Regions from separate parts of the Arthrobacter sp. B10-11 genome, predicted to be linked through region 2. Evidence: predicted binding sites of a transcription regulator. Region 2 holds the regulator's gene; each other region holds the start of a gene.
What was found. Region 2 encodes HrcA, which represses chaperone genes, less so after heat shock. Its sites were predicted from a motif close to TTNGCACTCGNNNNNNNCGAGTGCNAA; they were not measured.

Region 1 (5,257 bases), on a different contig from region 2:
GGCGGCGTCGGCAGCCCTGCGGATGAGGGCCTGGGCGGAGGGGATATCGCTGCGGGCCAGCTTCAGCAGGGCGAGCCCCGGCTGGGGTTCATAGCCGCTGCGCCCGGCTTGCCGGTAGCATTCCTCTGCCGCAGCGAACTGACCCCTCAGCCGTTCCACCTCACCCTGCTGGTAAAAGCCGCCGTAGACGGCCTGGTAGTCCCCCGCCTCAGACAGCTGCTGTGCCTTCTTCGCAGCGCTGACGGCGTCATCCCAGGCCCCGTGCAGGCGGTACAGTTCGGCACGGTGGGCCTGGCACTGGCCGCTGTAGAGGACCATGTCCGGCCGTCCCCCACACCACCGGTCCAGTGCCGCCGTCCATTCCAGGGCCCGGCGCAGGTCGAACGCAAGATGGCAGCTGCCGATAACGGCACAGTAGATGATTCCCGAGGGGACCGGCGAAAGTTCCCCCGCGGTCACGGCAACCATCACCTCGTCCAGGAGGCCAAGGCCGGCGCCGATGTCGCCGAGCATCAAGCTGGCCTGGCCGGTACCCAGCAAAGAGAGCGAGATCAGGTCGCGGTCCTGGAACCTTTCGCCGACGGCCAGGGCATCCGCGAAGACCCGGCGGGCTCCTTCAGCATTGCCCCCGAACAGCATGCCCAGTGCCGTGGGGAGAAGCACCAGGCCCTCCACTGCGCAGGGTTCGGCCAGCTCGGCCGCGAGCCGTCCGGCACGGGCAAACCAGCCCGTGCCGCGGGCCATCTGGCCAGCGTTCATCAGGTGTATGCCGATCCACCCGGCGCACCGTGCCGCGCCGGGCACATCGCCGACGACGAGGTATTCCTCATGGGCGCGGGTGAGGGTGTCAATTCCCGAGGCAAACTTGCCGGTCAGGATTTCCACGGTGGCCAGGCGCTCGAGGTCGGGCGCAGGAAGCCCGCCGCGCTGGTCGGCGTCCAGCAAGTCCTCGAAGGCCTCGGTCCAGCGATGCCCTTCGAAGGCGGAACGGCCCCGGTCAAGGCCGGCTTCAGACGATGCCATGATGCCTCCCCGCACCTTTTAAGCGCCACGGTACGCCGGGGTGCCGGGGTGCACAAGCGTCCGCAGAAAGGCCGGGAAAGGAGTGTCAAGAGGTTGACGGGCACCAAAAAAGGCCGGCCCGGCGAGGGCGGTTCCTGGGAACCTCCCGCGCCGGGCCGGCCTTTACAGCACTTCCTGGAAGCTAGTGCTGGTGACCTGCGTGCTCGTCCTCTTCGGCCGGCTTTTCGACAACGAGGGTCTCGGTGGTGAGAACCAGCGCTGCGATGGAAGCGGCGTTACGGAGGGCTGCGCGCGTCACCTTGACGGGGTCGATGACGCCTGCAGCGATGAGGTCTTCGTACTCGCCGGTCTTGGCGTTGAAGCCGTGGTGGACGGCGGATTCCGCAACCTTGGCAGCTACGACGTAGCCGTCAAAGCCGGCGTTCTGGGCGATCCACCGTACAGGCTGGACCAGTGCGCGGCGGACGATGCCCACAGCGGCAGCTGCATCGCCTTCAAGGGCGGTGACTGCGGGGTCCTCATCCAGCGCCTTGAGGGCGTGGATCAGGGCGGAACCGCCACCGGCAACGATGCCTTCTTCGAGGGCGGCGCGGGTGGAGGACACAGCGTCCTCGATGCGGTGCTTCTTTTCCTTCAGCTCGACCTCGGTGGCTGCGCCAACCTTGATCACGCCGATGCCGCCGGCCAGCTTGGCCAGGCGCTCCTGGAGCTTTTCCTTGTCCCAGTCGGAATCGGTGCGGGTCAGCTCGGCGCGGAGCTGGGCAACACGTGCCGCGACGTCCTCGGCCGATCCGGCACCGTCAACGATGGTGGTGTTGTCCTTGGTGACCGTGATGCGGCGTGCCGTACCGAGCACCTCGAGGCCAACGGAATCCAGGCTCAGGCCGAGTTCCGGGGAAACAACCTGCGCGCCGGTAAGCGTTGCAATGTCCTGCAGCATGGCCTTGCGGCGGTCGCCGAAGCCGGGAGCCTTGACGGCAACGACGTTCAGGGTGCCGCGGATGCGGTTGACGATCAGCGTGGACAGGGCCTCGCCCTCGACGTCCTCGGCGATGATGAACAGCGGCTTGGAGCTCTGCAGCGCCTTCTCCAGCAGCGGCAGGAAGTCCTGCACCGAGGAGATCTTGCCCTGGTTGATCAGGATGAGCGCGTCTTCGAGGACTGCTTCCTGGCGTTCAGCGTCGGTGACGAAGTACGGGGAGAGGTAACCCTTGTCGAACTGCATGCCCTCGGTAAGGACCAGTTCGGTCTGCGTGGTGGAGGACTCCTCGATGGTGATCACACCATCCTTGCCGACCTTGCCGAAAGCCTCGGCCAGGAGCTCGCCGATCTCATCGCTCTGGGCGGAGATGGCTGCCACGTTCGCAACCTGGGTGCCCTCGACGGGACGCGCGTTCTCGAGCAGGCGGGCTGCGACGGCCTCAACCGAGACCTCGATGCCGCGCTTGATCTGGCCCGGGGCGGCGCCGGCGGCAACGTTGCGCAGGCCTTCCTTGACCAGTGCCTGGGCGAGGACGGTGGCGGTGGTGGTGCCGTCGCCGGCAACGTCGTTGGTCTTGGTGGCGACTTCCTTGGCCAGCTGCGCGCCAAGGTTTTCGAACGGGTCATCCAGTTCGACTTCGCGGGCGATGGTCACGCCGTCGTTCGTAATGGTGGGAGCGCCCCACTTCTTGTCCAGCACGACGTTGCGGCCGCGGGGGCCAAGCGTCACCTTGACAGTGTTGGCGAGCTTATCGATGCCGGCTTCAAGCGACCGGCGGGCAGCGTCGTTAAACGCAAGCTGCTTTGCCATGGTTTTGTCCTTTCGAGACAGAAACCCCGCGCCGCTGACCTGTCGGAAATGAATCAGACTGATCGGCGGCGCGGGGTCAAAGAGTTACTTTACGACGATCGCCAGAACGTCGCGGGCGGACAGCACGAGGTACTCGGTGCCGCCGGTCTTGACTTCGGTTCCGCCGTACTTGGAGTAGATAACAACGTCGCCAACGGCAACGTCGACCGGAACGCGGTTGCCGTCTTCGAAGCGGCCGGGGCCTACTGCAACGACTTCGCCTTCCTGCGGCTTCTCCTGTGCGGAGTCCGGGATGACCAGGCCGGAAGCCGTGGTCTGCTCGGCTTCGAGCGGGCGAACAACAATACGATCCTCAAGAGGCTTAATAGAGACCGACACTCGGACCTCTCCTTTTCGTCAGCAAATTCATGGACTGGAAAACTGTTGCGCCTGAGCGTGCAAACCGTCGTCGCGGTGCCGGCAGCAGCGTGGCTGGCAGTTCTTCATGTGTTAGCACCCTCCTAGGGAGAGTGCTAATGATGACTCTATGTAAATCGTTAGCACTCGGTCAAGGCGAGTGCCAGAATTTCGTCCCGGGTGAACGGTTAGCGTCCTGCCAGGTCCTCAAAGTCGACGTCGTCCCCGCCGTCCGTGTCGTCGTCGTTCGTCACGTTGCGGTTCTTGTAGAGCACCACGGCGGCGGCGAGTGCCGTAACAACCGAGGCGATCAGGAACACGAGGGCGCCCGTGCGGACTGCGGTGTACGACTCGCGGATCTGCCGCGCCTCCTCGGTGTCGTCCTGGATGTTCTGGCCACCCACCGAGTAGACAGTCGCGTTGAAGGAGTCCAGGAAGAAGATGATCACCAGGAGTGCCAGGCAGACGACGGCAATGGCGGCTCCGGTGATCAGCGCGGGGCGGGCGTACCTGGCAAGGCCCGTGTGCTGGTGGTGGTCATTGCTCTGATCATCGACCGGTGGCTGCGGCCCTGCGCTGTCTTCCATGTCTCCAACCCTATCGGCACCGCGGGCGCCGGGCTGCTCGATGCGTCGCCTCGATTAGGCTTGATGACATGGCTGACGCACCGCAGGACCTGATCGCCCCCCTCCTGACCAGCGAAGGCTGGGAGCTGCTGGCGTCGTTGGGTCCGTACCGGGAAGATGAAGCGTTCAAGCTCAATGAGTCCCTGCGCAAAGCCGGCCACTCCCCCGCACTGGTGTCTGCCGCCCTTACCCAGTCCCGGCTGCGGACCAAGGCTGAGGCCAAGTTCGGCGAATTCGCCAGGCAGATGATCTTCACTCCGGCCGGGTTGGAGCAGGCCACGCGCCTCAACGTCGCAGCCCGGCACGCAGAACGCTTCGCCGCTGCGGGCATCGAACACGTGGCTGACCTCGGCTGCGGGCTGGGCGCCGATTCGATGGCCCTGGCCTCCATGGACATCAGGGTGACCGCCGTGGAGATGGACGAAACCACCGCCGCCTGCGCCACCATGAACCTGATTCCGTTCCCGCACGCCAGCGTGCTCCACTCGGATGCCACCTCAGTCCCGCTCGACGGCGTGGGCGGCGTCTGGCTCGATCCGGCCCGCCGCACCACCTCGACGTCAGGCACGCGGCGGATCTGGGACCCGGAGGAATTCTCCCCGCCGCTGTCCTTCGTGGAATCCCTCGCCCACTCCGGACTGGCAGTCGGCGTGAAAATGGGGCCCGGCATCCCGCACGAGTCCGTGCCGGCCGGTTGCGAGGCGCAATGGGTTTCGGTCGGCGGCGACGTCACCGAGGTGACGCTGTGGTTCAACGCGGTCAGCCGGCCAGGCATCCGGCGGGCTGCCCTGCTACTGGGCCCGCAGGGCGCTGCGGAAATCACCAGCACGGAAGAGTTCGACGCCGGACCGGTAGCCCCGGTGGGCCCCGTGGAAGGGTACTTGTACGAGCCGGACGGAGCAGTCATCCGGGCCGGGCTCGTGGCGGATGTCGCGTTGCGGCTGGGCGGCCACCTCGTGGACGAGCACATCGCCTACATCTGCGCACCGGAGCTCGTGGACACCCCGTTCGCCAGGGCCTACAAAGTCCTGGAGGTCATGCCTTTCAACGTCAAGGCGCTCAAGGCATGGGTGAAGCAGAACAACATCGGCGTGCTGGACATCAAGAAACGGGGCACGTCGGTCACTCCGGAGGAGCTGCGCAGGCAGTTGCTCTCCGGCAGCAGGAACGCAGGCAAGGGGTCCAAGGGCAAAAAGACGGCCACCCTGGTCCTCACCAGGATCGGCGAGGACCGGGTGGCCATCTCGGTTGAACCGGTCCAGGACCGGGTTTAGGCCACGTTCCCCGCGGCTACTGCGCCCGCATGAAGTCCTCGGCCGCCCGGACCTGCTCGTCCGTGGGCCGGACGCCCGTGTACAGCACAAACTGCTCCAGTGCTTGGATTGTGGCTACTTCCGCGCCGGTAATAACCGTCTTTCCG
Region 2 (5,257 bases):
CGCCCTCGCGCCATGACTCCAGGACCCTCCGGAGCGGGCGGACGGCATCCTCGTGGAGGATGATCGCCAGGTCCGCCGCGGAAACCGCTGCCTGCAACCCGGAACCGTCGACGGCGGCACGCACCTCGGGGATCCACGCCCGCCGCGCCTGTTTTGCCGCCGCAGTCACCACGGACTGCCATTTGGCGTGCGCCTTGGCTGCGCGCTCCCCTTTCCACCGGACGATGGAGCGTTCCGACTGCCACGGGATAATGGCGTCGATCCCCAGCTCGGTGGCGGTTTCAGCGGCGAGTTCGTCGCGGTCCCCTTTTGCCAGCGCCTGGACCAGGACCAGGCGGAGATCCGGGCGCTCCTCCGATTCGAGGACGGAACATTCCACCGTCAGTTCGCCGTGGCCGACGGCCGCGACAGTACCGGTGAGCCTTTTGCCGGCACCGTCCGCTATGTCAACGGACTCCCCCACGGTGATCCGCTTGACGGTGACCGCATGACGGGCCTCGGCACCCTGCAGGACAAAGTGCGAACCGGGCCCCTGGTCGTCCAGGGCGCCCGGGTTCGCGAAAAAGACCGGATTGCTCACCGCTACAGGTTACCGAGACGGTCCCGCAGCTTGGCGAAGACCCCGCCGCTGGCGGAGAGTTTTCCTTCGGTGTACTGCTCGCCCCGCAGTTTGGCGAGCTGCCGGAGCAGGTCTTCCTGCGCGGCGTCAAGCTTGGCGGGGGTTTCGACCTGCAGGTGGACTTTCAGGTCGCCGCGGCCGTAGCCACGGAGGTGCGTGACTCCGAGCCCGCGCAGGGTGATCACCTCACCGGACTGGGTGCCTGCCTTGACGTCGATCTCCTGCTGGCCGTCAAAGGTGTCCAGGCTGAGCTCGGTGCCCAGGGCCGCGGCTGTCATCGGGATGTGCAGGGTCGCGTGGAGGTCGTCGCCGTCGCGGACGTAGGTGGCGTCATTGTTGACCCGGATCTCCACGTACAGGTCGCCGGAGGGGCCGCCGGCAGGTCCGGCTTCGCCCTGGCCGCCAAGCTGGATCCGCGTTCCGGTGGCTACGCCGGCGGGGACCTTGACCGTCAGGGAACGGCGGCTGCGGATGCGGCCCTGTCCGTTGCACTCGTTGCAGGGATCCTTGATGACGGTCCCGAAGCCTTCGCAGGAGCCGCAGGGCGCGGCAGTCATGACCTGGCCCAGGATGGAGCGGACGGCCCGCTGGACCTGGCCGCTGCCGCCGCAGATGTCGCAGCGCACGGGGTGGCTGCCGGGCTGGCAGCAGGAGCCCTCACAGGTGGGGCACGTGACGGCAGTGTCCACTTCCAGCTTCTTGTTGACCCCAAAAACGGCGTCGCGGAGGTCGATGCGGACGCTGATGAGGGCGTCCTGCCCGCGGCGGACCCGCGATGCCGGGCCGGCCGAGCCGCCCGCACCGAAGAAGGTGTCGAAGATGTCCTGGAAGGCAAAGCCCTGCCCCGAGTAGCCGGCGCCGCCGAAACCGTTGTCGGTGCCGTTCTCGTTACCGGTGGTGTCATAGACACGGCGCTTCTGCGGATCGGACAGCACTTCATAGGCGTGCGTGACGGCCTTGAAGCGGTCCGAGGCATCCTCACCGGGGTTCACGTCCGGGTGCAAGGTGCGCGCAAGCTTTCGGTAGGCCTTCTTGATCTCTTCGCCCGTCGCTTCGGGCGAGACTCCAAGAACGTCGTAGTGGCTGCTCAAAGTTCGTATCTCTTCCTGGTTGTACTGCCTGTAATGCCTTGGGTGTCTATGATGCTGCTGCCGTCCCCCGGAAGCCGGGGCACGGAGGCCCGGGTGGCTGATGTATTACCGTTTACGGCCCGAGGATCCTGGAAAGGTAGCGTGCCACGGCACGAACCGCGGCCATGGTGGTGGGATAGTCCATCCGGGTGGGGCCCAGCACGCCCACCTTGGCACTGGAACCGGGGCCGTAGCCCGTGGCCACCACCGAGGCTTCCGCGAGGCCGTCGTACGGGTTCTCCCGGCCGATACTGACCGTGACGCCGCGCGGGTCCTGCGCCATCTCGCTCAGGAGGCGGAGCATCACCACCTGCTCCTCGAGGGCTTCGAGGACCGGGCCGATGCTGAGCGGGAAATCAACGTTGGACCGCGCGAGGTTGGCGGTACCGGCCATGACCATCCGCTCCTCGCGGGTGCTGCTGGCAAGGGCGTCCAGGCCGCGGGCCAGCCCTTGGGCTGCGTGCCGGCGGGAGGGTTCGCAGCCGGCGACGACGGCGGGAAGCGCCTGCGGGAGCAGGCTCAGAGGCGTCCCGGCCAGGCTTTTCAGGAACCGTGTCCTGAGTCCTGCGAGGGCCTCGTCGCTGAGTTCCTGTCCGACGTCGATAACCCGCTGCTCGACTTTTCCTGTGTCCGCAATGAGAACGGCAAGGACCTGGCGCGGGGCCAGCAGCACGAATTCGATGTGCCGCACCATGGCCCGGCTAAGGTGCGGATATTGCACCACGGCCACCTGGTTGGTCAGCTGCGACAGCAGCCGCACCGTGCGCTCCAGGACGTCGTCCAGGTCCTCCGACCCTTCCAGCAGCGTTTGGATGGCGCGGCGCTCAGCCGGCGACAGCGGCTTGACGGCAGAGATCTGGTCGACGAACAGCCGGTAGCCCTTGTCGGTGGGGATCCGGCCTGCGCTGGTGTGCGGCGCCGTGATCAGGCCCTCGTCTTCCAGCGCTGCCATGTCATTGCGGATGGTGGCGCTGGAAACCCCGAGGTGGTGCCTCTCCACCAGCGCCTTGGAGCCCACAGGTTCGCGGGAATGGACGTAGTCCTCCACGATGGCGCGCAATACTTCAAGCTTGCGTGGTTCGCTCATTCTCCACCTCCGATCGGCTTTGCCGGGCTGCGGCCCCGGTGCGGGGACCAGCGCATCTGCCCGGGCGACAGTTAGCACTCGTCATGTCTAAGTGCTAACCAGTCTAATATGAGTCGCCCCGTTGTTAGCATTGGTACCGCTCCGGGCGAAACTCCGGCGCGGAACAGGACGTGCACGCCGCATAGCCGCAGCCGGCCTGTTCGCTTCCCTTCTTTCACTTTTTCTAGCGCAAGGTTGTGTCTAACGGATGTCGTACCAGAACTGGGGCCCGCAGGACATCACGGTTCCCCGGAAATCGGAGCTTCCCGAAGTGCCGGTGGAGCGGGGCATGGTGCTGGAGGACGTCCAGTCCGGCTGGGTGGGGGCCGTCACCAGGGTGGAAAAGTCCGGCGGCATGCATGTGGTGGCCCTGGAGGACCGGCGCGGCAAGTCACGCACCTTCCGGCTTGGCTACGGCTTCCTCCTGGAAGGCCTGCCGATCCGGCTGATGCCACCGGCGCCCCGGGCGCAGTCAGCTTCCGCGGCAGCCGGCAGGACGGCGTCGGGTTCGGTGCGGGTGGCCGGCCAGCGTGCGCAGGTGGCCAAAGCCAGCCGCATCTGGGTGGAAGGCAAGCACGACGCCGAACTCGTGGAAAAAGTCTGGGGTGACGACCTCCGCGTGGAGGGCATCGTCGTCGAGCCTTTGCACGGCATTGACGACCTCGCTGCGGCAGTGGCCGCGTTCCGGCCCGGCCCCGGCCGGCGGCTGGGAGTGCTCGTGGACCACCTGGTTGCCAATTCCAAGGAATCACGGATCGCTGAGGCCGTGATGGCCTCCCCCGGTGCCGCCGGTAACGTGCTGATTGTGGGCCACCCGTACGTGGACGTGTGGCAGGCCATCCGGCCGGCCGTCCTCGGCATAGACGCGTGGCCGGTCGTCCCGAGGGGCGTGGACTGGAAGACCGGAATCCTGACGGCCTTCGGCTGGCCGCACGAGACCAAGGAGGACATCGGCCTCGGCTGGCAGAAGCTACTGGGTGCAGTCCGCAGCTACGCGGACCTGGAACCGTCGCTGCTGGGCAGGGTGGAAGAGGTCATCGACTTCCTGACGGTCCCTTAGGGGCAACTTGCACTCCTGACCCAGTATTCTTGATACGGCGGTTGTTGCTTTTCTTGCAGCGTCCGCTTTTCCGGGAACCACCGCACCACTGCAATCCGAAGGACGACACCGTGGCAGAAGACGCACGCGAACAACGGGACAACCAGGCCGGCCATGGCCAGCCCCAGTATCATGGTGTCCCCGCCAATGCCCTGCCGCTGACGGCCAACGAAGACCGGCAATGGGCAACCCTCGCCCACTTCGGCGGCATCCTAGGGTGCGTCCCGTCGCTGTTGATCTACCTTATTTTCAAGGACCGCGGCCCGTTCACGGCGCAGGAATCCAAGGAAGCCCTGAACTTCACCCTGCCGCCCACGATCGCCGCTGTCATCTGCAACGTCCTGGTGATGCTGCCTGTGGTGGGCAATATCTTCGCGGTGCTGGCCACACTGATCTGGATCGCCGTGACGTGCTTCTCGGTGGCAGCCGGGATCCACGTAAACCGCGGACAGCCGCACCGCTATGACTACAACCTGCGCTGGATCATGTAACCAGCCGGATTCAACCGGCCGGGACGGCAGCCGGCCGGATCCCGCAACTTAGTCGGGCAGGATCCTTCTGACCACGGCGTCGGCAAGGAGCCTCCCCTTCAGGGTGAGGACAAGCCGGCCCCGGAAGGCCGCTGCGGGATCCACCAGGCCATCCGCGATCAGCCCGGCGACGGCGTGCCGTCCGGAGGATCCCAGCTCTGACACCTCAAGTCCGCTGCTCAGCCTCGCCTCCAGCATCACGCGCTCGACGTTCCGGGTCTCGGCGTCGAGCGTTTCCCTGCCGGCTGCCGGCGATGCCCCGGCGGCGAGCCTGCCCGCGTAGGCGGTGGGGTGCTTCACGTTCCACCAGCGGACTCCGCCGACGTGTGAGTGAGCCCCGGGGCCGATGCCCCACCAGTCGTCCCCGCGCCAGTACGCCAGGTTGTGCCGGCACGCCTGCTCCGGCGTACGGGCCCAGTTGCTGACCTCGTACCAGTCCAGGCCGGCGGCGGTGATGAGTTCGTCGGCGAGTTCGTACTTGGCCGCGTGGTCGTCGTCGTCGATTCCGGGAACTTCGCCCCGGCGGATCTGGGCGGCCAGCTTGGTGCCGTCCTCCACGATCAGGGCATAGGCGCTGATGTGGTCCGGCCCGTACGACAAGGCGGTTTCGAGCGAACACCGCCAGTCCTCGAGGGATTCGCCGGGGGTGCCGTAGATGAGGTCCAGGCTGACCGCTAGGCCGGCGTCACGTGCCCACTGCACCACCTGCGGCACCCTGCTGGGCGTGTGGGTGCGGTCGAGCACCTTCAGAAC
Region 3 (5,257 bases), on a different contig from region 2:
GACCAGGAGGGCGTGGAATCCGCCGTCGCCGAGGTCAACCGCGTGGTGGACCTGGTCTTTGAACATGCCAGACTGCGCCCACGGACCTCCCTGGCAGTGGTCACCGCCAGCCTCCGCCACGCCGCCAGGATTGGCGAGGCCATCCGGCTGCAGCTGCCCAACTACCCGCTGCTGGCAAGTTTCTTCAGTGCCGGGCCCGAATCCTTCCGGGTGGTGGACCTGGAACGGGCCCAGGGGCTGGTCCGCGACCACGTGATCTTCTCCCCGGGCTACGGCCGCACGCCGCACGGCCGTGCGCTCCACAACTTCGGTCCCTTGTCGGCCGAGGGCGGCCGGGCAAAATTCGCCCTGGCCATGACCCGGGCCAGGCGTTCCCTGCACGTGCTTACCTGCTTCAAACCGGAGGATCTGGACGTCAGCCGTCTCAGCCACGGGGCAGCCGACTTCTATGAACTGCTCAACCGCGAAATCGCCGGTAACACCGACCTGGGGACTCCGGCCTCCCGCGCGGCAGCGAGCGAGCAGGCACTCGGGGCCGACCCCCTGGTGGCCGACCTGGGGGATAGGCTGCGTGCCCGCGGTGCCAGGGTCTGGCACCAGTACGACGGCGTGATCGACGTTGCCGCGGCTGCGGATCCGGTGAATTCCATCGGCCAGGATGACGCCGAGATTCCGCGGCCTGTAGCCATTGAGTCCGACGGCACTGAGCAGTACCGGCGAATGAGCGTCCGGGAACGGAGCCGGCTCCGGCCGCAGTTGTTGGAACGGCTGGGCTGGCGTTACATGCCGTTGTGGACAATCGAGGTGTTCACCGATCCCTCCGCCTGCGCCGACCGGATCGGCGGTTACCTGGGCTTGGAGAAGCCGGTTGCCGCAGGTTTCTCCTCAACCTCGCAAGCGTTCTTCGAGGATGATGTAGACAACCTGACGTTGAACAACGCCGAGCCGGGCGGGACGGACGAGGGACGCGCGGCCAGCTCTGCCGAAGCGGAAGATATCAAGGAAAAAAGCATGGACACCAACAGCAGAACAGCGGACAGCCAGAGCGCCTCTCACGGCAGGACGGACGATGCGGCGGCCGACGGGCCCCGCCAGGCAGCAGGGGCGGGCGTTCCGGCGGGCGTGCTGCCGAACAAGGCTTCCGAGGATGACCCGAAGCGCTGGGGCGATCACGGCTCGGACTATGACCACGATGCCTGGCTTCAGGAGCAGAAACCACCGCACTGGGGCTGAGCCCGCCCCCGCCAGGCGAGGGGGCCGGATGGTCCGGGTCGGTGCAGCCGGCCCGCTGCAGCCAGCCCGCTGCGGCTAGCCCTGTGCTCCAACGAGTACGAAGAAGAGTTTGCCCTGGGTCGAGGAGCCGGCGAGGCGGCGCGCCTGGTCGGGATCGGCGGCGACCACTATGAGGCCCTCGGTTTCGCCTGTGCCAAGCCACTGCCCGGTTTGTCCGCCCTGTCCTGATGTCCAGAGGACGGGTACGGAAGCTGCCAGCACTTCTGATTCAGCCGCCTTGCCGTAGTCGGTGCCGTTGGTCATGACGATGTTGACGAGCTGGCCGGGAGCCACCAGCTGGATCGACGACGGATCAGCCATCCTCAACGGCACAGCCGCCGAGCCGGGAGGGGTGCCCGCCAGCAGGCCGGGTCCCAGCAGCTGTGTATCCGAAAGCAGCTGGCCCTTCCGGAGAGGGGCTGCCAGCTGCTTGCCTTCAAGGGCGGCGGCGTCGGTGAAGGCTCCGGCGGGCATCATCCCGGGCGGCACGCTGACCGGCAATACGTCAGCCCCGGACAGCGCGGCTCCCGCGGGAAGATCCCGCGCCGAGGCGAGGGCAGTGACCGTGTGGGCCGGCGCGGGTGTCAGTTGCTGGACGGTGATGCCGGCGGCAGCGCACAGAAGGAGCGCAACAAGGAGCCGGCGGTTGCGGGTGAGCCACGAAGCGAGGCGCCGGGGGGCGGGCGGTCCGGAACGGCCAGGGCTTCGGGACCGAAAGCTCTGCCGGGGCGACGAAAGTCCGTGGGTGCGGAGGCTGGAGGGCATGTCGTCAGGCTACGGAGGCCGCACGGGGTGCGGACAGCCCGCCGTCGTCCTATGTGGACAACCGCTCTAGGCGAATGACCGCCCTGTGGCAGCGACGGTGGGGTGTGCTCTCAGCTGGCTGCTGCGGCGGCAGGTGCCGGAGCGGACGCCGGGGCAGGTGAGACGCTGCTGCCCTTGGATTCCCGCGAGTCGGTCCGGTAGAAGCCGGAACCCTTGAAGACGACGCCGACGCTGTTGAACTTCTTGCGCAGGGTACCCTCGCACTCAGGGCAGGAGGTGAGGGAGCTGTCGGTGAACGACTGCACGATCTCAAAGGCGTGGCTGCAGTCCTTGCAGGCGTATGCATACGTGGGCACTGGAAATCCTCCTCTGGGACAAACGAGCAGGTCCCGTGCTGCCGGGGCAAATCCTGCCGATTTTGGTCTCGACAGGTTCCGTCCTTTAGCAGTCGCAGGGCCTGAGTGCCAATTCTATCATCCGCAGACGGCGCGCTTCACATTAGCTTCGTGAGGTGTGATGGCGTGACCGCTACCGGGATCTTATGGTCGAAGGACTCTGCCGGGATGCTTCCGGCCGGCAGGACTTCGTGGTCGAACACCACCGCAGCTGCAGGCACAGGCAGTCCGTCCGCTTCCAGTCCGGCGAGGAATTTGTCGTAGTAGCCGCCGCCCTGGCCGATCCGGTTACCGGACAGGTCCACTGCGGTGGCAGGAGCGAAGATCCCGGCCGCTTCCTGCATGGCCTCGGTGCCGTGCTGTTCCCCGACGGGTTCATCGATGGGTGCGTAGCTGCTGCGGGCGAACCGGGTGGCTGGGGTCCAGTAGACCCACGAGAGGGTGCGGGAAGGTCCGCAGACCGGCAGAAGCACGCGGTGCCCGGTGCTGTGCAATGCGGCAATGAGCGGCAGCGTGGGCGGCTCGGAACCCACCCCCAGGTACACGGCAAAAGTGCTCCGCTCGCCCGCGGCAACCATGGTGGCCCACTGCAGTCCGTGGCGGGCGATGCCGGCACCGGCCGCCTCCAGCCCGGCGGGTGACAACGCGGCACGCCGGAGCCTGTGGGCCGAGCGGATCTCTTCCTTCGACGGCATGAGTGCCCGTCCTTCCATGTCGGGAGGTCCTGCACCAAGGCCCCGTGCAGGCCAGCCTGGCGCGTCAGTGCAATTACCCAATGTTTGGCCCCTGACGCTAGATTAGTCCAGTGACTACCACCAATACTTCCATCCGCAAGGCTGTCATTCCTGCTGCCGGCCTCGGCACCAGGTTCCTTCCGGCCACCAAGGCCATGCCCAAGGAAATGCTGCCGGTCGTGGACAAGCCCGCGATCCAGTATGTAGTCGAGGAAGCGGTCAACGTTGGCCTCACGGACATCCTGATGATCACCGGCCGGAACAAGCGCGCCCTCGAAGACCACTTCGACCGGGTCCCTTCGCTGGAGTCCACCCTTGAGGCCAAGGGCGACACCACCAAGCTCGAAGCCATCCAGGCCGCAAGCAACCTCGGCGACATCCACTACGTGCGCCAGGGTGACCCGATGGGCCTCGGCCATGCCGTGTTGCGTGCGAGGCAGCACGTCGGCCATGAACCCTTCGCAGTGCTGCTTGGCGATGACCTCATCGACGCACGCGACGAACTGCTCAGCAAGATGATCGAAGTCCAGGCCCAGACCGGCGGCTCCGTGGTAGCACTGATTGAAGTGGAGCCCTCCCAGATCAGCGCCTACGGCTGCGCCGACATCGACGACACCGACATGAACGGGTTCGTGCGGATCCGGAAGCTTGTGGAAAAGCCCGAGGCCGCCGAAGCGCCGTCCAACCTGGCCGTGATCGGCCGCTACGTCCTCCACCCGGCGGTCTTCGATGTCCTCGAACACACCGAACCGGGCAGGGGCGGGGAAATCCAGCTCACCGATGCCCTCCAGGAACTTGCTGCAGGGGAGGGCGAAGGATACGGCGTTTACGGTGTTGTGTTCCGCGGCCGCCGCTACGACACCGGCGATAAGCTCAGCTACCTCAAGGCTTGCGTGCAGCTGGCCTGCGACAGCGACGACCTCGGCCCCGGCCTGCGCGAGTGGCTGCCGGAATTCACTGCCTCCCTGGCCAAGTAACGTCCCGTGCGGGGCAGCATCTGGCCGGTGACGCTGGAATGCGGCGACATTGTGCTGCGCCCCATCCGGTACCGCGACCGCAAGGAATGGATGGCGGTCCGCTCCCGCAACGCCGAATGGCTCGCTCCCTGGGAAGCCTCCAATCCTGCTCCCGGAGGGGCGCTGCCGGACTACCGACAGATGGTCAGGTCCCTCAACGCGCAGGCTGCGCAGGCCACCGCACTGCCTTTTGTGATCGCAGAACGCACACCTGCCCGGCGCGATCCTGCGATTGTGGGCCAGTTGACGGTGTCGTCCATCGTCTGGGGATCGGCGATGATGGCGACGCTTGGCTACTGGGTGGACAAGTCCTGTGCCGGGCGGGGGATTGCGCCCACGGCTGTGGCCATGGCCACCGACTACTGCTTCGGCAGCCTTGGGCTGCACCGGATGGAAATCAACATCCGGCCTGAAAACGGGCCCAGCCTCCGGGTCGTGGAGAAGCTGGGGTTCCGGGACGAGGGCTACCGGCCGCGGTTCCTGCACATCAACGGCGAATGGGCGGACCACCGCTCCTTCGCCCTGACGTCCGAAGAAGTTCCGGAGGGACTGCTGGCCAGATGGCTGAGGAGCCGCCCGGCCTGAGCCGGCGGTTGCTGTCCAGCGAGGCCGTCCGGACTCTACCGCGTTGTGTTTCCCGTCATAAGTCCATTGATTTGCCACCTGCCCTGCGACACACCGGAGCTAATGCAAGAGCTGCCGGCCAATTGCTCATACGGTTTTGAATGTGGACTTCCCCCTTAGCAGCTCAGTGATCCTTGTTGTCGCTGTCGCGCTCTGGATTGTGTGGGTGGCCCCCTATGTACTCAGGAACCGCCGGCATCAGCTTCAACACGCAGCCGAGCTGACGTCCGACATCAACTTTTCCGAACAAACCCCCCAAGCCGGAAACGTCATGAAAATGACCGCCCAGCAGGAGAAACCAATGGAAACCAAGCAGGCCACCGGATCCGCGCAGGCATCCCTGACACCCGCCGCCGGCCCGAAGCCGGCCAAGGCGCGTCCGGGCGCACTGAAGATCCGGTACGGACGATGCGCGATCGCCCTGGTGGGCTTGGTTTCCCTGCTAACAGGC
Region 4 (5,257 bases), on a different contig from region 2:
ACAACGGAACCACCACCGCGGGGCTTGCCGGCCGTGTGAGCAGCACCGTGGCAGGCGAGGGCTGGACCCTGGGCCCGGTGGGCAACTGGGGCGGAATGCCGCAGCAATCCTCCGTCATCTACTACAGCGGCGCTGAGCAAAAAGCGAACGCCGAGGCGCTGGGGGAGCTCCTGAACATCACCTCGCTGGTGGACTCCGCCGAGTTCCAACAGCCGGTGGTCGTGGTCCTCGGGCCCGGCTTCCAGTAAGGGAATTCGGTTACGCCTGAATAACTATTGAGGGCGCGCAGGCCGCGATCCTGCGCCCGGCAAACGGCAATGGCTACAGTGATTCCGGATGCCGCACCACAGCGGACCGTCCCAACGGCGCACAGTGAGGTGGGCCGAACAAAGCAACCGGAAAGTGGGCAACATGGCAACGGGAACCGTCAAATGGTTCAATGCCGAAAAAGGCTATGGCTTCATCACCGTTGACGCCTCCGGAGACGACGTCTTCGTGCACTGGTCGGCCATCGAAGGCGAGGGCTACCGCGCCCTCGACGAAGGACAGCGGGTGCAGTTCGAAGTCGGTGAAGGCGAGAAGGGTCCGCAGGCAGAAAACGTCCGGCCGGCCTGATGCTCTCCACCGCGGCAATGCACGGCACAGGCGTCCCCGCCCGCCCCGTTCGGCCCCGGCTGCGGATATCCGCAACGCTGGTCCTTGCGGCCGGAACGGCGCTCGTGCTTGCTGGCTGCTCCGGTCCGAGCGGCAACGTCCGGGTTGATGCCGTGGACGCCGGCGGTGACGGCACGCTGCGGATAGGGCTGATGCTGGACAACACCGGGAAGCAGTCCTTCCTCAACTCCGCGCAGCTTGCCGCGGCGAAACTGGCGGTCCAGGAGATCAACGCCGCAGGGGGCCACAAGGGGCGGCCGGTGGAGCTCCTCCCCGAGAACATCAGCGAGGACACAACCGCCCAGGCGAAGGAACTCGTGGCGGCCAAGGCGGATGTCGTCATCGGTCCGACCGACTCCAGCCGGGCCCCGGGGGCAATCGACGTCCTGTCGCGGGCCAAGGTGGCCGTCATCTCTCCGGCAAACACTGCGCACGGACTGACCAGGTACCGGAGCGGCGGATACTACTTCCGCACGTCGGCGGCCGACGTTGCCCAGGCTCCCGTGCTGGTCAAGCTGGCCAAGGACAGCGGGGCCCGGACAATCGCCATCCTGCACGAGGACGGCATCTACGGCAAGGACGTTTCCGTTGCCGTCGCCGCCGCGGCGAAGGCGGCCGGCCTCGGTACCGTGGCAGAGGCCGCGTTCACGTCCGGCCAGGCGCAGCAGGCGGCTGCAGCCGCCAAAGCCGCAGGCCCTGACGCCGTCGTCCTGGTGGCCCGCGCCGGAGCCCAGGGCGCCATAGCCGAACTCAACAACGCGGGGCTGGCCGGCAGCAAACTGATCCTCAGCGACGGTGCAATCAACCAGTACGGATCGGCCCTCGGATCCAAGGCCCTCGAGGGTGCCCGCGGCATCCTGCCTGGCGTGTTCCCGTCCGCGCACTTCCAGGGCGAGCTGGTGGCGGTTGATCCCGGACTCAAGGACATGACGTTTGCCGCGGAGGCATATGACGCCGTGAACCTGGCCGCCATTGCAGCGGCCGCGGCGCAGGACGACGCGGGCTCGTCCATTGCCGCGCAGCTGGTCGGGGTCTCCGGACAGCGCGGCCCCGGCGGTGTCGACAAGGGAACTGTCCAGCCGTGCAAGAGCTACAAGGATTGTGCCGGTGCCATCAGGGCCGGCAACCCCGCGGATTACGACGGCGAGTCCGGGCCGATCAGTTTCGATAGCAACGGCGATATCACCGCCGCCAACTACATGGTGTTCACCTACGGCGCAGACAACAGGGCCCGGATGAGCGGAAGTGAAAGGTCCGCCCGTGCCGGCGGCTGATCGCTACTAGCGTAGTGCAGGCCGCAGGAGCGCTTTCCGGGCAATCCCTGCTTGCACTCTCCCCGGGGGAGTGCTAATTATTGACTTAGCACTCCCACGGACTGACTGCTAACTCGATGCCCGGTTCCGGCCGGTTGCGAAGAGGGCGGAAGGACCAGGAGCGAAAGAAATACCTTGCTGGGTGAGATCCCATCCGCGTGGCATACAGAGGCCGCCGGTGAAGGGTCGTCCGTCGCGGGCGCCGCAGCGAAGGTTCATTCTTAACGACTGTCCCGAAAGGACTACTGCCGTTATGGCCAAGATCATTGCATTTGATGAAGAGGCACGCCGCGGTCTTGAGCGGGGCCTGAACATCCTCGCCGACGCCGTCAAGGTCACCCTCGGCCCGCGTGGACGCAACGTCGTCCTCGAAAAGAAGTGGGGCGCCCCCACGATCACCAACGATGGTGTTTCCATCGCCAAGGAGATCGAGCTGGACGATCCTTACGAAAAGATCGGCGCCGAGCTGGTCAAGGAAGTTGCCAAGAAGACGGATGACGTCGCTGGCGACGGCACCACCACGGCCACCGTGCTCGCACAGGCCCTGGTCAAGGAAGGCCTGCGCAACGTCGCTGCCGGCGCTGACCCGCTGTCCCTGAAGCGCGGCATCGAGAAGGCTGTTGAAGCCGTCACCACCGAGCTGCTCGCTTCCGCCAAGGAAATCGAAACCAAGGAAGAGATCGCCGCCACCGCGTCCATCTCCGCCGGTGACGACGAAATCGGCGCGCTGATCGCTGAGGCACTGGACAAGGTCGGCAAGGAAGGTGTCATCACCGTCGAGGAGTCCAACACCTTCGGCCTCGAGCTTGAGCTCACCGAAGGCATGCGCTTCGACAAGGGCTACATCTCCGCTTACTTCGTCACCGACGCTGAGCGCCAGGAAACGGTCCTCGAGGATCCGTACATCCTGATCGTCAACTCCAAGATCTCCAACGTCAAGGAACTGGTTGCTGTCCTCGAAAAGGTCATGCAGTCTTCCAAGCCGCTGCTGATCATTGCCGAAGACATCGAGGGCGAGGCCCTGGCCACCCTGATCGTCAACAAGATCCGTGGCACCTTCAAGTCCGTCGCCGTCAAGGCTCCGGGCTTCGGAGACCGCCGCAAGGCGCAGCTCGCGGACATCGCCATCCTCACCGGTGGCCAGGTCATCTCCGAGGAAGTCGGCCTCAAGCTTGAGACCGCCGGCCTCGAACTCCTGGGCAGGGCACGCAAGGTTGTTGTCACTAAGGACGAGACCACCATCGTCGAGGGTGCCGGCGACGCCGACCAGATCGCCGGCCGCGTTTCCCAGATCCGCGCCGAGATCGAGAACTCCGATTCGGACTACGACCGCGAGAAGCTGCAGGAACGCCTGGCCAAGCTGGCCGGCGGCGTTGCAGTCATCAAGGCCGGTGCCGCAACCGAAGTTGAGCTCAAGGAACGCAAGCACCGCATTGAGGACGCTGTCCGCAACGCGAAGGCTGCCGTTGAAGAAGGCATCGTTGCCGGTGGCGGCGTTGCCCTCATCCAGGCCGGCGCCAAGGCATTCGCCAACCTGCAGCTCGAAGGCGACGAAGCAACGGGCGCCAACATCGTCCGCGTTGCCATTGACGCGCCGCTGAAGCAGATCGCCTTCAACGCCGGCCTCGAGCCGGGCGTTGTTGTTGACAAGGTCCGCGGCCTGCCTGCCGGTCACGGCCTGAACGCCGCAACCGGACAGTATGTTGACCTGCTGGCTGCCGGCATCAACGACCCCGTCAAGGTCACGCGCTCTGCCCTGCAGAACGCTGCATCCATCGCGGGCCTGTTCCTCACCACCGAGGCCGTAGTGGCCGACAAGCCGGAGAAGAACGCTCCGGCCATGGGTGGCGGCGACGAGATGGGCGGCATGGGCGGGTTCTAATCCTCCCAACCGCGCCCAACGCGCAAAAAGTGCGGCTCCCTCATTTCGAGGGGGCCGCACTTTTTTGCAGCAGGAAGGCCCGGGACTATTTGCGGGCGGAGGCCAGCATCCCTTCGACCTCCTTCTTGAACTCCTCCGCGGCGGCGGAAGGCGACTTGCGGTCGTAAAGGACCTCGTCGGTGTAGCGCTTGATGACGTTCTGCACGCTGCCCGACCCGACCGGCGGCACAGGCGGTGCCTCGGCCATGTCGGGGTTGATGTCCTGGAGGAAGCCGACCACGGTGGTGTCAGCCGCTTTGAGCTTGGGCGTGATGTCTGCGAGAACTTCTGAGTTGGCAGGGATGCCGCGGTCGGTCATCAGGATGGCTCCCGCGGCGGGGCTGTTTGCCAGGTAGTTGATGAACGTTGCGGCCGCCTCCGGGTTCTTCGACCTCGACGACGCCGACCAGAACATGGTCGGTTTGTAATACATGCCGTTGTCTGCGGCCTGCCCGTCCATGCTCGGGGCGCGAAGCATCCTGATGCTGCTTCCCGTGGTGGTCTCCAGGGACCCGAGCTGGTTGGTCCACCACCACGCCATGCCGATCCGGTTGGTGCCGAACAAGCTCTCTTCCAGTCCCGCTCCGGCGTCCTCGGTTGCGACGCTTGCCGGCGGGCTCGCTTTCGAATCGCGCTGCTTCTTCAACCGCTCCCAGAACGACGCCGCCGTCGCCGTGTCGAAGTCCAGCTTGCCGTCCGGCGAGTACAGGTTCTGGCCGTGCTGCCGAAGCCAGATGATGAGGTCGGCTTCGTTGCTGCCATAGGCAGCGCCGTAGCTGGTGCCCCCGCCCGACTCCGTGAGCTTCGTAGCGATGCTGTTGAAGTCGTCCCAGGTCCAGGTGGAGTCATCGGGCAACGGGACGTTGGCGGCCTCGAACACCTTGGTGTTAGCCATGATCACGTAGGCGTTCTTGCCGGTGCTGAGGCCGTACTGGGCGTCGTCGTACTGGCCGGAGGCGAGCTGTTCCTTGTCCATTTTGGAAAGGTCGATGCCGTCCTGCTTGGCCAGGTCCAGAAGGGCGCCGCGGCCCCCGTACTCGGCGATGTACTTTTGATCCATCTGGATCACGTCCGGCGCATCATTGGCCGCTGTGGTGGTTGCCAGTTTGTCCCAGTACCCTCCCCATTCCCCGGGCGCCGCCTTGATCTTGATGTTCGGGTGCTCTGCCTCGAATGCCTCAATGACCTTCTGGGTCTGGGCATTGAGGTATTCGTTGCCCCACCAGGCGAAGGTCAAGGTGACTTCCTTGTCTCCGCCGGAGCCTGCTGACCCCGCGCATCCCGTGACGAGCAGTGCAAGGGCAGCGGCGGTGGCTCCTATCTTCAGTCGTAGCTTGCTTCCGGACGAGATCTTCATTGATACGCCTTC

Region 1: a site for HrcA is predicted at 3,352-3,378, ahead of groES (co-chaperone GroES). Genes of this name have one in related genera too.
Region 3: a site for HrcA is predicted at 2,479-2,505, ahead of RW112_RS03100 (FmdB family zinc ribbon protein). Genes of this name have one in related genera too.
Region 4: a site for HrcA is predicted at 2,014-2,040, ahead of groL (chaperonin GroEL). Genes of this name have one in related genera too.

Annotation. Positions count from the first base shown of each region.
Region 1 is NZ_JAWMTH010000001.1:688,166-693,422, forward strand. It holds gene RW112_RS03200 (response regulator transcription factor) at 1-1,023, opposite strand, end outside; gene groL (chaperonin GroEL) at 1,205-2,815, opposite strand; gene groES (co-chaperone GroES) at 2,900-3,193, opposite strand; gene RW112_RS03215 (hypothetical protein) at 3,400-3,798, opposite strand; gene RW112_RS03220 (class I SAM-dependent methyltransferase) at 3,867-5,111, shown strand; gene RW112_RS03225 (shikimate 5-dehydrogenase) at 5,128-5,257, opposite strand, start outside.
Region 2 is NZ_JAWMTH010000003.1:341,332-346,588, forward strand. It holds gene RW112_RS11505 (16S rRNA (uracil(1498)-N(3))-methyltransferase) at 1-580, opposite strand, end outside; gene dnaJ (molecular chaperone DnaJ) at 583-1,710, opposite strand; gene hrcA (heat-inducible transcriptional repressor HrcA) at 1,823-2,836, opposite strand; gene RW112_RS11520 (DUF3097 domain-containing protein) at 3,084-3,935, shown strand; gene RW112_RS11525 (DUF4870 domain-containing protein) at 4,046-4,465, shown strand; gene hemW (radical SAM family heme chaperone HemW) at 4,514-5,257, opposite strand, start outside.
Region 3 is NZ_JAWMTH010000001.1:657,507-662,763, reverse strand. It holds gene RW112_RS03110 (AAA family ATPase) at 1-1,233, shown strand, start outside; gene RW112_RS03105 (Flp pilus assembly protein CpaB) at 1,309-2,037, opposite strand; gene RW112_RS03100 (FmdB family zinc ribbon protein) at 2,148-2,393, opposite strand; gene RW112_RS03095 (5-formyltetrahydrofolate cyclo-ligase) at 2,531-3,127, opposite strand; gene galU (UTP--glucose-1-phosphate uridylyltransferase GalU) at 3,238-4,143, shown strand; gene RW112_RS03085 (GNAT family protein) at 4,150-4,767, shown strand; gene RW112_RS03080 (hypothetical protein) at 5,108-5,257, shown strand, end outside.
Region 4 is NZ_JAWMTH010000006.1:43,309-48,565, forward strand. It holds gene RW112_RS17535 (LytR C-terminal domain-containing protein) at 1-248, shown strand, start outside; gene RW112_RS17540 (cold-shock protein) at 412-615, shown strand; gene RW112_RS17545 (ABC transporter substrate-binding protein) at 615-1,928, shown strand; gene groL (chaperonin GroEL) at 2,221-3,849, shown strand; gene RW112_RS17555 (ABC transporter substrate-binding protein) at 3,935-5,245, opposite strand.